3 regions of the Pseudomonas sp. 5.2 genome follow, and region 2 is predicted to be linked to each of the others. Evidence: predicted binding sites of a transcription regulator. Region 2 holds the regulator's gene; each other region holds the start of a gene.
What was found. Region 2 encodes sigma-54, which starts transcription at its own class of promoters, with help from an activator protein. Its sites were predicted from a motif close to ANTGGCATNNANNTTGCTNT; they were not measured.

Region 1 (4,950 bases), on a different contig from region 2:
CCCACGCACGACTTCACCGTGCGGGTCGACTTGCCGTAGGCATGGCCCGTCTCGAAACCGGCTTCGATCAACTCGCCCCAGATCAGCGGCAACTCGTGCAGCTGAGCGCCGAACAGGTCGATGCGTTGGCCACCGGTGATCTTGGTGTAGAGGTCGTACTTTTTTGCCACCTGGCCGATCACGATCAGCTTGTCCGGGGTGATTTCGCCACCAGGGATGCGCGGCACCACCGAATAGGTGCCGTTTTTCTGCATGTTGGCCATGAAGGTGTCGTTGGTGTCCTGCAGCGGCACCAGCGCCGGGTCCATGATCGGCTGGTTCCAGCACGAGGCGAGGATATTGCCCACCGCCGGCTTGCAGATATCGCAACCGACATGGCCTTTGCCATGACGCGCGAGCAGGTCATTGAAGGTGCGGATGCCGCCAACCCGCACCAGCCCGTAAAGCTCCTGGCGGGTGTAGGCAAAGTGTTCGCACAGGCTTTTGTCGACGGTCACGCCGCGGGCGGTCAGTTCGTGCTCGAACACCTGCTTGAGCAGGGCCGCACAGCCGCCGCAACCGCTGGCCGCTTTGGTGCACCCCTTGACCGCAGCGAGGTCGCTGCAGCCGCTGTCGATAGCGGCGCAGACTGCGCCCTTGCTGACGTTGTGGCACGAGCAAATGGTTGCGCTGTCGGGCAGCGCATCGGCGCCCAAGGCCGGCGCGCCGCCTGTTTGCGGCAAAATCAGGGCGGCCGGGTCGGCAGGCAGGGCGATGCCGTTTTGCGCGTACTGCAGCAGGGTATCGTAGTAGCTGTTGTCACCGACCAGCACCGCGCCGAGCACATGCTTGCCACTGGCATCCACCACCAGCCGGCGATAGGCCGCATTGGCTTCGTCGATGAAGCGGTAGCTGCGTGAGCCCGGCGTAGCGCCATGGGCATCGCCGATCGAGCCGACATCCACGCCCAGCAGCTTGAGCTTGGTCGACATGTCGGCGCCGGTGAACGGCACCGCTTCATCGCCCACCAGCAGCGCCGCCAGGTTGCGCGCCATGCTGTAGCCCGGCGCGACCAAGCCGAACACGCTGCCATTCCATGAAGCGCACTCGCCGATGGCGAAGATGCGGGCGTCATGGGTGCGGCAGTGATTGTCGATCACCACCCCGCCACGGGCGGCAATCTCCAGCCCGCACGCGCGGCCCAGGGCATCTTGCGGGCGGATACCGGCAGAGAACACGATCAGGTCGGTTTCCAGGTGCTCGCCGCCGTCGAAGTTCATGCGGTAGCGATACGCCTCACCGGCGCTGATCGACTGGGTGGCGCGGGACAGGTGCACGCCCACGCCCAAGGCCTCGATCTGCGCCTTGAGCGCCGCGCCGCCCTCGCCGTCCAACTGCACCGGCATCAGCCGAGGGGCGAACTCCACCACATGGGCTTCCAGGCCGAGCGACTTCAGCGCATTGGCGGCTTCAAGGCCCAACAAGCCCCCGCCGACCACCACCCCTCGGCGGGCACCCTGGGCGGCGGCGCGGATGGCGTCGAGGTCGTCGAGAGTGCGGTAGACCAGGCGGGCATTGCCGCTGGAGCCTTCGATCGGGGGTACGAAGGGGTATGAGCCGGTGGCCAGGATCAACTGGTCGTAGCCATAGCGGCCTTCGGCGGTGACCACTTCGCAGCGCGCGCGGTCGATCTCCAGCACAGGCTCGCCCAGGTGCAGGTGCACGCCTTGGCGGGTATAGAAGCCTTGCTCGCACAGGGCCAGGGTTTCGGCACAGCTGCCGCCGAAGTACTCGGACAGGTGCACACGGTCGTAGGCACGTTGGCGTTCTTCGCCGAACACCCGCACCTCGAACCGCTCCAAGGCGCCCCGCTCGATCAGTTGCTCGACGCAGTGGTGGCCGACCATGCCGTTGCCGACAATGACCAGTTTCTCGCGTTGTCCGCCGTTCGCTGTTGCCTTCATAGCCGATCCTCGATCAAAAAAAAACGCCTGGAGCCGAAGCTCCAGGCGCCTTTGCCTGTACTCATCAGGGTGTGCCCCTGGTTGATCGCCGTTGATCAGTGGGGCGTGTTGTGAAGCTGATAAAGCAGGGAGTGTGCCAAATACTGCCCTGTGGGCCTCTTCGCAGCACAAGGCTGCTCCTACAGGGAGTGTGCAGAACCGGTAGGAGCAGCCTTGTGCTGCGAAGAGGCCGGTACAGGCACCCCAAACCGCACAGCCAAGGTGCACCCCTCCCCATCCCGGTGCACTCAATACACATCGCGCCGATAGCGCTTGGCCTTGCTCAATGCCTCTACATACGCATCCGCCGCAGCCTCGCTCATACCGCCATGCTGCGCGACGATCGCGCGCAAGGCGCTGTCCACATCCTTGGCCATGCGCAGGGCATCGCCGCACACATAGAAGAACGCGCCCGCCTCCAGCCACCGCCAGAGGTCAGCGCCCTGCTCGTGCATGCGCTGCTGCACATAGATTTTCTCGGGCTGGTCGCGCGAGAAAGCGGTATCCAGGCGCACATGGCCGGTCGCCTGCCAAGCTTGCAACTGCGCCTGGTAATAGAAGTCACTGGCCGCAGACTGCTCACCGAAAAACAGCCAGTTCTGCCCACTGGCCCCACGCGCTTCGCGTTCTTCCAGAAACGCCCGAAACGGCGCGATACCCGTGCCTGGGCCGACCATGATCACCGGCACATTGTCGTCCTCAGGCAGGCGAAAATGCTTCGATGCCTGCGGGAAGATCGCCACCTTGATGCCTTGCGCACGGTCGGCCAGAAAGGTCGAGCAGGCCCCTTTGCGCTGCCCGTAACGCACCGTCGAGACCGCCAGGTGAACTTGGCCGGGGTGCGCCAACGGGCTGGAACTGATCGAGTACAAGCGCGGCTGCAACGGCTTGAGCAGGTCAAGCCAGGTGGCCAATGGCAGGTCTTGCGGGAACTCGCGCAGTACGTCCGCCAACTGTCGCCCCCACAACCAGCTCTGCAGCTCGGCCTTGTGCTCAGGCTGAATCAGCCGGCGCAGGTCCGCCGCCGTCTGGCTGAACACCTGCAACTGCGCAGGGGTGACCTTGGCGATTTCCAGGTGGGCTTGCATGGCAACGGCCAACGGCAGCGCAGGCTGGCCTTTGATCTCAACCAGAGCCTGGCCATCGAGGCGCATCAGTGCCAGCAACTCCTCGACCAACGCCGGGCAATTGCGCGGCCATACGCCCAAGGCATCGCCCGGCTGGTAGGTTAACGTGCTGCCCGACAGATCGAACACCAGTTGGCGAGTCTCCTTGCTGGCACCTGGGGCGTTAAGCACGCGGTTTTCCAGCAAGGTGGCCGACCAGGGTTGCTGCTTGCTGTAGCCCTCCACGGGCGCGGGTTCGCTGCTCGCCTGGGGCGCGGCGGCGCTGCCCAACTGTGATGACAAGGCGTCGAGCCAGGTGGCGAATGCCTCATCGAAGTCCGGCTCGCAGTCCACCCGTGGCAACAACCGCCGCCCGCCCAGCTCGGCCAGGCGCTGATCGAGCTTGCGGCCAAACCCGCAAAACTGGTCGTAACTGGAGTCACCCAAGGCCAACACGGCGTAAGGCACGTCGGCACAATGGGCGCCCTCCTCGCCTTGCAGGGCTTGCCAGAACGCCGTCGCACTGTCGGGCGCATCGCCATCGCCAAACGTACTGGCGATCAGTACGACACTGGCCGCGCCGTGCAACTGCTGCGGGCTGACCGCTGCCATGCAACTGAGCTGCACCGCGAGGCCGGCGCCACGCAGGCGTTCGGCACAGCGTTCGGCCAGTGCCTCACCGTTACCGGTTTGCGAGGCCCACAGCACCTGATGCTGGGGCGCCGCAAGCGCCGGGCTGGGCAGTTCCGAAGGCTGGGCGAACAACCCCGCCAAGAGCCCATCGACGAACAGCCGCCGGCTTGCCGCCAGCGGCGCACTGGCCGGCAGGCTGGGCACCCCCTCAGCGCGCGCCTGGTCCAGGCCGAGCAAAAAGCCCTGCAAGTAATGACGCTCCTCCTCGGCCAGCACCGGGGCTGGCAGGGTGTCCAGGCCAAGCAGACGGGACAGGGTGGCGGTCGGCATGCGGGCAGGCTCCGGGATGGCAGTGGCGGCGCTCAGGTCAACGGCGTCGATACGTTCGCCGGCAACCCGCTGCAGGGCCACGGCGCAGTGTTTGAAGGCCGGCTGCAGCGACAGCGGGTCGACGGCATCGCAGGTCACGGCATTGATCGCCAGCTGCTCGCCCATCACATCGTTCCAGTGGAAGGGGGCGAAACAGTTGCCCGGCATGACCCGATCACTGACCCGTGCCGGCAACAGCGCCTGCCCCCGCCGCGAGCGGATGGCCACCTGGTCCTTGTCGCGAATACCCAGGCGCGCGGCATCGTCAGGGTGCAGCTCGACAAAGGGGCCGGGCTCGAGTTTGTTCAGCGCAGGCACCTTGCCGGTCTTGGTCAGGGTGTGCCATTGGTGCTGCACGCGGCCGGTGTTGAGCACCATTGGGTAGTCCGCGTCGGGCAGCTCGGGCGCAGGCAGCCAAGGGCGGGCGAAGAAGCGCGCTTTGCCACTGGCCGTCGGAAACGCCAGCGCCGGGCGCTTGCCCTGGGCGTCGAGCAACAGCGGCTGGCTGCTGCCGTCGTTCTGGTAACGCAGCGGGCTGCGCGGGGCCTCATGGCCTGGCGCGCAGGGCCACTGGCGCGGCTGCGCGCGCAGGTCGGTGTAGCCGATACCGCGCAGGTCGTAGCCGGTTGCCGGGTTGTGGAAACGGCGAATTTCTTCGTACACCGCTTCGGCATCGGGGTAGTCGAAGGCTTCGGCATAGCCCATGGCGCAGGCGATGCGGGCGATGATCTGCCAGTCGGGCAGGCTTTGGCCTGGGGGTGCCACGGCGCGGGGCATCAAGGTCAGGTTGCGTTCACTGTTGATCATCACGCCCTCGCCTTCGGCCCACAGCGCGGCCGGCAACAGGATGTCGGCGTAGC
Region 2 (4,950 bases):
GATTCTCTGGGCCTGTAAGGCCGAGCGCCGCCCGCGCGGCGCTTCGCAGCACAAGGCTGCTCCTACATTTGTTTCGGGCCAATTACCCCAGCGTCATAGGCGCACGCCCCTTGGCATATGGCACGATATCGTGTTGTGAAAACAAGACGGTATCGCGCTGGCACAGGCGTTACTGGCCCGAAACAGATGTAGGAGCAGCCTTGTGCTGCGAAGCGCCGCGCGGGCGGCGCTCGATCTCACAGGCGCTGAAGGTGTTGTGACAAGCCCAGCGTTCCCTACTCGCCTTCGTCGAAGTAGTTGTTGATCAACTCGACCAGTGCGTCCAGCGCGTCGTTGTCCTGTTCGCCTTCGGTCAGCAAGTGCACTTGGGTGCCTTTGCCTGCCGCGAGCATCATCACCGCCATGATGCTCTTGCCGTCCACCAGCTTGTCTGGCGCGCGGCCTACCTTGACCTGGCAGGGAAAGCGCCCGGCCACGCCGACGAACTTGGCCGCCGCCCGGGCATGCAGGCCCAGCTTGTTGATGATGGTGATTTCGCGGGCGGGCATCGTGGGGTGGATCCTGTAGGCTAGAGGTCGCGGTGGCGGACCTGGACGTTTTTCAGGGATTGCTGCAGCAACGTGCCGAGGCGTTCGGTCAGGTATACCGACCGGTGATGGCCACCGGTGCAGCCAATGGCGATGGTGACATAGGCTCGGTTGCTGGCGGCGAAGCGGGGCAGCCATTTAAGCAGGTAGCTGGAAATGTCGTTGAACATCTCTTCGACGTCCGGCTGTGCGGCGAGGTAGTCGATTACCGGTTGTTCGAGACCAGAATGCTCACGCAGTTCGGGCTTCCAGTAGGGGTTGGGCAAGCAGCGCACGTCGAACACCAGGTCGGCATCGACCGGCATACCACGTTTGAAGCCAAAGGATTCGACCAGGAACGCGGTGCCAGGCTCTGGCTGGTTGAGCAGGCGCAGCTTGATCGAGTCGCGCAACTGGTAAAGGTTGAGGCTGGTGGTGTCGATCTTGAGGTCGGCAAGGTCGGCGATCGGCCCCAGCATGTCGCTTTCCACGCGTATCGCTTCTGCCAGGGAACGGTCGGCATTGGTCAGCGGGTGACGCCGACGGGTCTCCGAAAAGCGCTTGAGCAGGGTGTCTTCGTCGGCATCCAGGTACAGCACATCACACTTGATATGCCGGGCACGGGCCTCTTCGAGCAGCTCGGGGAAACGCGTCAGGTGACTGGGCAGGTTGCGCGCGTCAATCGACACGGCGACCTTGGGCTGCAGCAACTCGGTATTGATCAAGGCATCTTCCGCAAGCTGCGGCAGCAGCCCGGCGGGAAGGTTGTCGATGCAATAGAAACCGTTGTCTTCCAGGACATCGAGGGCGGTGCTCTTGCCGGAGCCGGACCGGCCGCTGACGATGATCAGGTGCATGTTCAGTGCTCGTTCTGTACGTCCAGGACAACCTGGTACAGGGCCTCGTTACTGCTGGCGGCACGCAGACGATCACGGACCTCTTTGCGATCGAGCATGCTGGCGATCTGGCGCAGCAGTTCCAGGTGCGCATCGGTGGCAGCTTCGGGCACCAGCAGGACGAACAGCAGGTCCACGGGTGCGCCATCGATGGCGTCGTAGTCGATCGGCGCCTCCAGGTGCAGCAGTGCGCTGACCGGGGCGGTGCATCCTTCGAGTCGGCAGTGGGGGATGGCGATGCCGTTGCCGAACCCGGTCGAACCGAGTTTTTCACGGGCGACCAGTTTTTCGAAGACGTCTTGCATCTCCAGCTCTGGCACTTGTTCGGCGATGACGGTGGCGACCTTTTCGAGGGCGCGCTTCTTACTGCCGCCCGGCACGTTCACGAGGGAACGGCCGGGGGTCAGGATGGTTTCAAGTCGGATCATGGATGAGGGGGATCAGCGGGCAGCTGCACCTTGCAGCAGGCTTTGCTGTTTTTCCTTGTGTTTTTTCAGTTGGCGGTCGAGCTTGTCGGCCAAGGCGTCGATCGCTGCATACATGTCTTCGTGTTCCGCGTTGGCTACCACTTCACCGCCCGGAATCTGCAGGGTCGCTTCGACCTTCTGCTGCAGCTTCTCGACCTTCATGATGACCTGCACGTTAGTGATCTTGTCGAAGTGACTTTCCACGCGGGCGAGCTTTTCAAGCACATAATCGCGCAGCGGCTGGGTGACTTCTACATGCTGTCCACTGATATTGACTTGCATACAGCTTCTCCTTTATTGCCCGTGCATAAAGAGGCAAGTCTTGCACCTGCCCCAAAAACGCTGTGGCACATACCAGGTGCTACATCAGTCGCTTGCGCTCGCTCGACGGTGCGATGCCGAGAGACTCGCGGTACTTGGCGACGGTGCGACGGGCTACCTGGATGCCTTGTGCCTCCAGTAAACCAGCGATCTTGCTGTCACTCAATGGCTTTTTCTGATTTTCCGCCGCAACCAGTTTCTTGATGATCGCGCGGATCGCTGTGGACGAGCATTCTCCGCCTTCAGCGGTGCTGACGTGGCTTGAGAAAAAGTATTTCAGTTCGTAGATGCCGCGGGGCGTGTGCATGTATTTTTGCGTGGTAACCCGCGAAATGGTCGACTCGTGCATGCCGACGGCTTCGGCGATGTCATGCAGGACCAACGGCTTCATCGCTTCGTCGCCATGGTCGAGGAAGCCGCGCTGATGCTCGACGATCTGCGTGGCTACTTTCATCAGGGTTTCGTTGCGGCTTTGCAGGCTCTTGATGAACCAGCGCGCTTCTTGCAGCTGATTGCGCATGAAGGTGTTGTCGGCGCTGGTGTCGGCGCGGCGGACAAAGCCTGCGTACTGCGGGTTGACGCGCAGGCGCGGGATGGCTTCCTGGTTCAGCTCCACCAGCCAGCGGTCGCTGTCCTTGCGCACGATGACGTCGGGCACGACGTACTCGGGCTCGCTCGATTCGATCTGCGAGCCAGGGCGCGGGTTGAGGCTTTGCACCAGCTCGATGACCTGGCGCAGCTCGTCTTCCTTGATCTTCATGCGCCGCATCAGCTGGCTGTAGTCGCGGCTGCCCAGCAGGTCGATGAAGTCGGTGACCAGGCGTTTGGCCTCGGCCATCCACGGCGTGCTGGCCGGTAGCTGGCGCAGTTGCAGCAGCAGGCATTCGCCCAGGTTGCGTGCGGCGATGCCGGCAGGCTCGAACTGCTGAATACGGTGCAGGACTGCTTCGACCTCGTCCAGCTCGATATCCAGTTCGGGGTCGAAACCGGCGCAGATCTCTTCGAGGGTGTCTTCGAGGTAGCCCTGGCCATTGATGCTGTCGATCAGGGTGACGGCGATCAGGCGATCGGTGTCGGACATCGGCGCCAGGTTCAACTGCCACAGCAGGTGGCTTTGCAGGCTTTCGCCGGCCGATGTGCGGGTGGTGAAGTCCCACTCGTCGTCATCGTTGCTCGGCAGGCTGCTGGCGCTGGTCTGGTAGATGTCTTCCCAGGCGGTATCGACGGGCAGCTCGTTGGGGATTCGCTCGCTCCACTCGCCGTCTTCCAGGTTTTCGGCACTGTTGGTGCTTTCCTGGAAGCTGTTGTCCTGGACTTCGGCGGCCGGTTTGTTCTCGGCGTTATCGGCCATCGGGTCGCTGTTGTCGAAGTCCTCGCCGTCTTCCTGACGTTCGAGCATCGGGTTCGATTCCAGCGCTTCCTGGATTTCCTGTTGGAGGTCCAGGGTAGAGAGCTGGAGGAGGCGGATGGCCTGTTGCAACTGAGGAGTCATCGTCAGTTGCTGGCCCATTTTTAGGACGAGCGATGGTTTCATGGCAGGGGCTTAATACCTTGTTCGCCGGCGCGCATGCGCCATCCACTACACGAGGGCGCCGGAGCGCCAAATTCAAGCAAGTTTTATGCCTTAAATTGTAGCGTTTGCCTAGAGCACCGTAACAACTTAAACCCCGACAGGGTCGATTTGCCAGTGCTCCAGGTGCGTCCCGGGGTCAGAGCCGGAACTCGTGACCCAGGTAAACCTCTTTGACCAGTTCGTTGGCCAGGATGGTCTCGGCGTCGCCTTCGGCGATCAGTCGGCCATCATTGACGATATAGGCGGTTTCGCAGATATCCAAGGTCTCACGCACGTTGTGGTCGGTAATCAGTACGCCGATCCCCTTGGCCTTGAGGTGGTGGATGATCTGCTTGATGTCACCGACGGAAATCGGGTCGACGCCCGCGAAGGGTTCGTCGAGCAGGATGAACTTCGGGGCGGTCGCCAGGGCGCGTGCGATCTCGACACGGCGGCGTTCGCCACCCGAGAGGCTCATGCCGAGGTTGTCGCGGATGTGGCTGATGTGGAACTCCTGCAGCAGGCTTTCCAGCTCCTTGCGGCGGCCGTCGCGGTCGAGCTCCTTGCGGGTCTCGAGGATCGCCATGATGTTGTCGGCCACCGACAGCTTGCGGAAGATCGAAGCTTCCTGCGGCAGGTAGCCGATACCGGCACGCGCGCGACCGTGCATGGGCTGGTGGCTGACATCGAGGTTGTCGATCAGCACGCGCCCTTGCTCAGCCTGGACCAGGCCGACGATCATGTAGAAGCAGGTGGTCTTGCCGGCGCCGTTAGGGCCGAGCAGGCCGACGATCTGGCCGCTGTCGATCGACAGGCTGACGTCGCGCACGACTTGCCGACCCTTGTAGCTCTTGGCCAGGTGCTGGGCTTTGAGGGTTGCCATTTACTCGGCCTTCTTCTTCGGCTGGATCACCATGTCGATGCGCTGACGTGGTTGAGTCACGTTGCCACCACGACCGGCGGTCGCAACCTGGGTCTTGGTGTTGTAGACGATCTTCTCGCCTTCAGTGGTGTTGCCTTCATTCTCGACCTTGGCGCGGTCGGTGAGGATCACCGTGTCTTTCTGCGCCTGGTACTGAATGGTCACGGCCCAGCCTTTCATCTTGTCCGGCTTGGCGGTGCTCTGCTGCTGTTCGAAGTAGGCCAGG
Region 3 (4,950 bases), on a different contig from region 2:
ACCCCGATTTCCTGGCGGAAACGTTGTGGCACCAACTGGAACACGGCGCCATTGCCAGCGCCCAGGCCGAGCATGGCGCTGACGAACAGCGCCAGCGCCGCCGCCGCGCTGGGCAAGTTGAAGCCTACGGCCGCGATGCAGATGGCGGCCACGCTGTACATGCCCAACAGGGTGCGAATGCCGCCAAAGCGATCGGCCAGAGCGCCGCCGAGCGGGCGCATCAGGCTACCGGCAAACACGCAGGCGGCTGTGTAGTAGCCGGCGGTAACCGGGCTTAGGCCATACTGGTCGCTGAAGTAGCCGGGCAGGGCACTGGCCAGGCCGATAAAGCCGCCGAAGGTAACGCTGTAGAAGAACATGAACCACCAGCTGTCGCGGTCACCGAGGGCCTTGAGGTAGTCGGCCATGGCTTTGCGCTTGGGCCGCTCGGGCGCGTTGCGTGCCAGCAGCGCGAACACCACCAGGGTCAGCGACAGCGGGATCAGGGCGAAGCCGAACACGTTGTTCCAGCCAAAGCCTGCAGCCAAGGCGGGTGCCAACAAAGCGGCGAACACCGTGCCGGAGTTGCCGGCCCCGGCGATGCCCATGGCCTTGCCTTGGTGCTGCGGCGGGTACCACTGCGAGGCCAGCGGCAGCGAAACCGCGAACGAGGCGCCGGCAAAGCCCAGGAACACCCCTAGCAGCAAGGCCTGCTCATAACTGTGCACGCCCAGGTACCAAGCGCCAGCCAGGGCGACGATGACGATCACCTGGCCGATCAGGCCGGCGGTCTTGGGCGAAAGGCGGTCAACCAGCAGCCCCATGGCAAAGCGCAGTATTGCGCCGGCCAGGATCGGCGTCGCCACCATCAGGCCCCGTTGCTGTGCACTCAACTGCAGGTCGGCAGCGATTTGCACCGCCAGCGGGCCGAGCAGGTACCAGACCATGAAGCTCAGGTCGAAATACAGGAACGCGGCGAACAGCGTGGGCACATGCCCGGATTTCCAGAAGCTGGTACTCATTGAACACCTCACTTGGCAACGCAACGGAACGAAAAAGACGCCGCTACCCGGTCCACGGTTGTGGAAGGGTGAGCGACGTCTTTGTCGGGATTTAAGTGGGGCAACCGCCGTTGGCTACCGGTGATGTTTGTTCAGCAAGAGATGGGCCAAGAATTGGCTGGGACTGTCTTTAGATTTTTGGCGCCTGTCAGATCGAGCGCCGCCCGCGCGGCGCATCGCGAGCTTTGCTCGCTCCTACGTTTGTTTTTGGCCAGTAACACCTGTTATGGACGCACGCGACCCCTCGTTTTTACGACGCGATATCGCGTAATGCGCCAAGGCGTTCGCGCGCAAATGGCGCAGGAATAATTGGCCCGAAACAAACGTAGGAGCGAGCAAAGCTCGCGATGCGCCGCGCGGGCGGCGCTCGATCTGACAGGCGCCAAAAATCTCATGGCGAGCACATCAACCCAGCATCTCGTGCATGGCGATGATCTGCTCGGCCACCTGAATCAGCTTCTGCTGGCGGCTCATGGCCTGGCGGCGCATCAGGGTGTAGGCCTGCTCTTCGTTGCAGTCTTTCATCTTCATCAGCAGGCCCTTGGCCTGTTCGATCCGCTTGCGTTCGGCCAGTTGCTGGTCACGCGCCAGCAACTGCGCCCTAAGGGCCTGGTCGCTCTCGAAGCGGGCCATGGCCACATCCAGAATCGGCTGCAAGCGCGCAGCATGAATGCCCTCGACGATATAGGCGCTGACCCCCGCCTGGATCGCCTGGCGCATCACGCCGGGGTCATGCTCGTCGGTAAACAGTACGATAGGCCGCGGTCGGTCGCGGCTGACCAGTACCACGTGTTCCATCACGTCGCGGTCCGGTGAGTCGGTATCGATCAACACGACGTCCGGATGCACCGTTTCGACGCAGGCGGGCAAATCGATGGTCAGACCAGGGGCTTCGATCACGTCGAAACCGGCCTCGCTCAAGGCGGCCTTGAGCCGGCCCAGTTTGTTTTGAGTGTCGTCGATCAGCAGGATACGCAGCATGTTCATCCCCCTCACAGGCCAACGCGGGCTTCGGGTGTGTCGCCCAAGGCGTGCAGGCTGAAGCTGCGGGCATAGCCGTAGGGGTCACTGCCGTCCCAACGGGTGCCGTCGATCAGCAGGCTGCTTCGCATCGGTTGCTCAAGGCACGCTATGCCTAGGGCGTCTGCCGCTTCGTGGTAAAGCGCCAGTTGCTGGACCTGGCTGGCCACGACGAGGTAGTCGGGGTCGTCTCGCAATAGTCCCCAGCGGCGGAACTGGGTCATGAACCACATGCCGTCGGACAAATACGGCAGGTTGGCCCGGCCCTGGTCGAACAGGCGCAAAGCGTGGGGGTCTTGCCACTGGTTGCCCAGCCCGTCTTGGTAGTCACCCAGCAGGCGGGGCTCGATAGTGCTCGTCGGCGTGTCCAGGTAAGCACTGCCGCTGAGCAACTGCGCGGTGCTGCGGCGGTTCTCGGGGCTTTGCTCGATGAAGCGGCTGGCTGCGAGGATCGCCTTGATCAGGGCGCGGGCGCTGTTGGGGTACTGCTCGGCGAAGGCGCGGGCGCAAGCGAGCACCTTTTCCGGGTGGTCTGGCCAGATCGACTGGCTGGTTGCCAGGGTAAAGCCCTGGCCCTTGGCGACGGCATCCGCCGCCCAAGGTTCGCCTGCACAAAACCCGTCGATGCGGCCAGCCTGGATATGCGCGGCCATCTGCGCGGGCGGCACCACCACGCTGTCGACATCGCGCAGCGGGTGGATGCCCTGGCTCGCCAGCCAGTAGTACAACCACATGGCGTGGGTGCCGGTGGGGAAGGTCTGGGCAAAGGTCAGGCGTGCACCCTGCTGGTGCACCAGGCGCGCCAATGCCTCAGGGCTGGTCACGCCTTTGCGTTGCAAAGCCGGGGACAGGTTGATGGCCTGGGCATTCTGGTTCAGCCCCATGAGTACAGCCATGTCGCTGGCAGGCACACCGCCAATGCCCAGGTGCACGGCATAGGCCAGGCCATACAGGCAGTGCGCGGCATCCAGTTCGCCGCTGACCAGTTTGTCGCGCAGCCCCGCCCAAGAGCCCTGGCGCTTGAGGTTGAGGGTCAGGCCGTGTTGCTGGGCAAAGCCCTGGGTGGCGGCGACCACCACCGAGGCGCAGTCGGTCAGGGCCATGAAGCCAATGTTCAGGCTGGTTTTTTCCGGTGCGTCGCTGCCGTTGACCCAGGCCAGGGGCGTTGCTCGGGGTGCTGTGTTCACAAGGATCCTCGCCCGTACTGAAAAGGCAGTGTGTGTTAAGCGAAGCAACGCATGTGCCAAGCGGCCCGAGGATTTACTGTCATGCCAGCCGTGCGCTGGCTATAATCGCCCCTTCATTCACCCCGAGCCTTGCCCGCCCATGTATACCCTGGCCCGCCAGCTGCTGTTCAAGCTTTCCCCGGAAACCTCCCACGACCTGTCCCTGGACCTGATCGGTGCCGGTGGCCGTCTCGGCCTCAACGGCATGCTGTGCAAACAGCCGGCGGCGTTGCCGGTGTCGGTCATGGGCTTGAACTTTGCCAACCCGGTGGGCCTCGCCGCTGGCCTGGACAAGAACGGCGCGGCAATCGACGGCTTCGCCCAACTGGGCTTCGGCTTCGTCGAGATCGGTACCGTCACGCCGCGCCCGCAACCCGGCAACCCGAAGCCGCGGATCTTCCGTCTGCCAGAGGCAACGGCGATCATCAACCGCATGGGCTTCAACAACCTGGGCGTCGATCACCTGCTCGAGCGCGTGCGGGCATCGCGCTACAACGGCGTACTGGGCATCAACATCGGCAAGAACTTCGACACCCCGGTCGAGCGGGCGGTCGATGATTACTTGATCTGCCTGGACAAGGTCTACACCGAAGCCACCTACATCACCGTCAATGTCAGCTCGCCGAACACACCGGGCCTGCGCAGCCTGCAGTTTGGTGACTCGCTGAAGCAGTTGCTCGATGCCTTGGCCGAGCGCCGTGAGCAGTTGGCAGTCACGCACGGCAAGCGCGTGCCTTTGGCGATCAAGATTGCCCCTGACATGAGCGACGAAGAAACCGCACTGGTGGCTGCTGCGCTGATGGAATCGGGCATGGATGCGGTGATCGCTACCAACACCACCCTGAGCCGCGAAGGCGTCGAGCACTTGCCTTATGGCGGCGAAGCCGGTGGTCTGTCGGGGGCGCCGGTGCTTGAGAAGAGCACCCACACGGTGAAGGTGTTGGCCGGTGAGCTGGGCGGCAAGCTGCCGATCATTGCGGCGGGTGGCATTACCGAGGGGCGCCACGCCGCCGAGAAAATCGCTGCGGGTGCCAGCCTGGTACAGATTTACTCGGGCTTCATTTATAAGGGGCCGGCGCTGATTCGCGAATCGGTCGATGCGATTGCCGCTCTGCCACGCGCATAAATCGCGGGCATAAAAAGGGCCCCATCAAGGGGCCCCTGGGCCTTCGCCCGCCGCCCGGATGGGGCGTGCTTGGTAAATCGAATTCAGTGTCCTCGATCAGCCAACGGCGTGATTTTCGTTGAGTCTATGGATGCCAGCGGTGCCAGTCATGCCGTCCCAGTTATCACCGCGACCTTCGCGCCAGCCGTTGATCCAGGCTTGGCGAACAGAAGGAAGATTGAAAGGGCAAAGTTCGCGGGATTTGCCGGTGACCCCGTATTGGTAGCCACGTGAATATGCTCTTTCCAACGGATCACGCTTAAGTCTTCTCATAGGGTGTTGCCCTCACTTGTTGACTGTAATGTCCCGTCGGCCTCTCCGAGGCCGGGCAGAGTCTTTCTGCCGGTTTGCGCTCGCTGCCGGCGTGGCGAGCTGAAGGTGCCGCCTCGTTGCGAAGCGGCCTGAGACCATTTCTAACGAATGCGCGTCACAGTGTGAATGATCAATTTGTCATAAGGACGTAACGTTTCTAAGGGTGAAGGGATAAGTAAATAAATGC

Region 1: nirB (nitrite reductase large subunit NirB) is a predicted target of sigma-54. The motif match lies at 2,065-2,084, and genes of this name have one in related genera.
Region 3: AC5PZ0_RS13995 (CmpA/NrtA family ABC transporter substrate-binding protein) is a predicted target of sigma-54. The motif match lies at 3,289-3,308, and genes of this name have one in related genera.

What each region holds. Positions count from the first base shown of each region.
Region 1 is NZ_JBYBHH010000016.1:117,745-122,694, reverse strand. Features, by position in the region: gene nirB (nitrite reductase large subunit NirB) at 1-1,943, opposite strand, end outside; gene AC5PZ0_RS22265 (bifunctional nitrate reductase/sulfite reductase flavoprotein subunit alpha) at 2,231-4,950, opposite strand, start outside.
Region 2 is NZ_JBYBHH010000010.1:114,680-119,629, reverse strand. Features, by position in the region: gene AC5PZ0_RS16715 (HPr family phosphocarrier protein) at 276-548, opposite strand; gene rapZ (RNase adapter RapZ) at 569-1,423, opposite strand; gene ptsN (PTS IIA-like nitrogen regulatory protein PtsN) at 1,426-1,890, opposite strand; gene hpf (ribosome hibernation-promoting factor, HPF/YfiA family) at 1,903-2,211, opposite strand; gene AC5PZ0_RS16695 (RNA polymerase factor sigma-54) at 2,291-3,784, opposite strand; gene lptB (LPS export ABC transporter ATP-binding protein) at 3,960-4,685, opposite strand; gene lptA (lipopolysaccharide transport periplasmic protein LptA) at 4,686-4,950, opposite strand, start outside.
Region 3 is NZ_JBYBHH010000008.1:20,076-25,025, reverse strand. Features, by position in the region: gene AC5PZ0_RS14005 (nitrate/nitrite transporter) at 1-1,001, opposite strand, end outside; gene AC5PZ0_RS14000 (ANTAR domain-containing response regulator) at 1,446-2,021, opposite strand; gene AC5PZ0_RS13995 (CmpA/NrtA family ABC transporter substrate-binding protein) at 2,033-3,247, opposite strand; gene AC5PZ0_RS13990 (quinone-dependent dihydroorotate dehydrogenase) at 3,387-4,412, shown strand; gene rmf (ribosome modulation factor) at 4,509-4,724, opposite strand.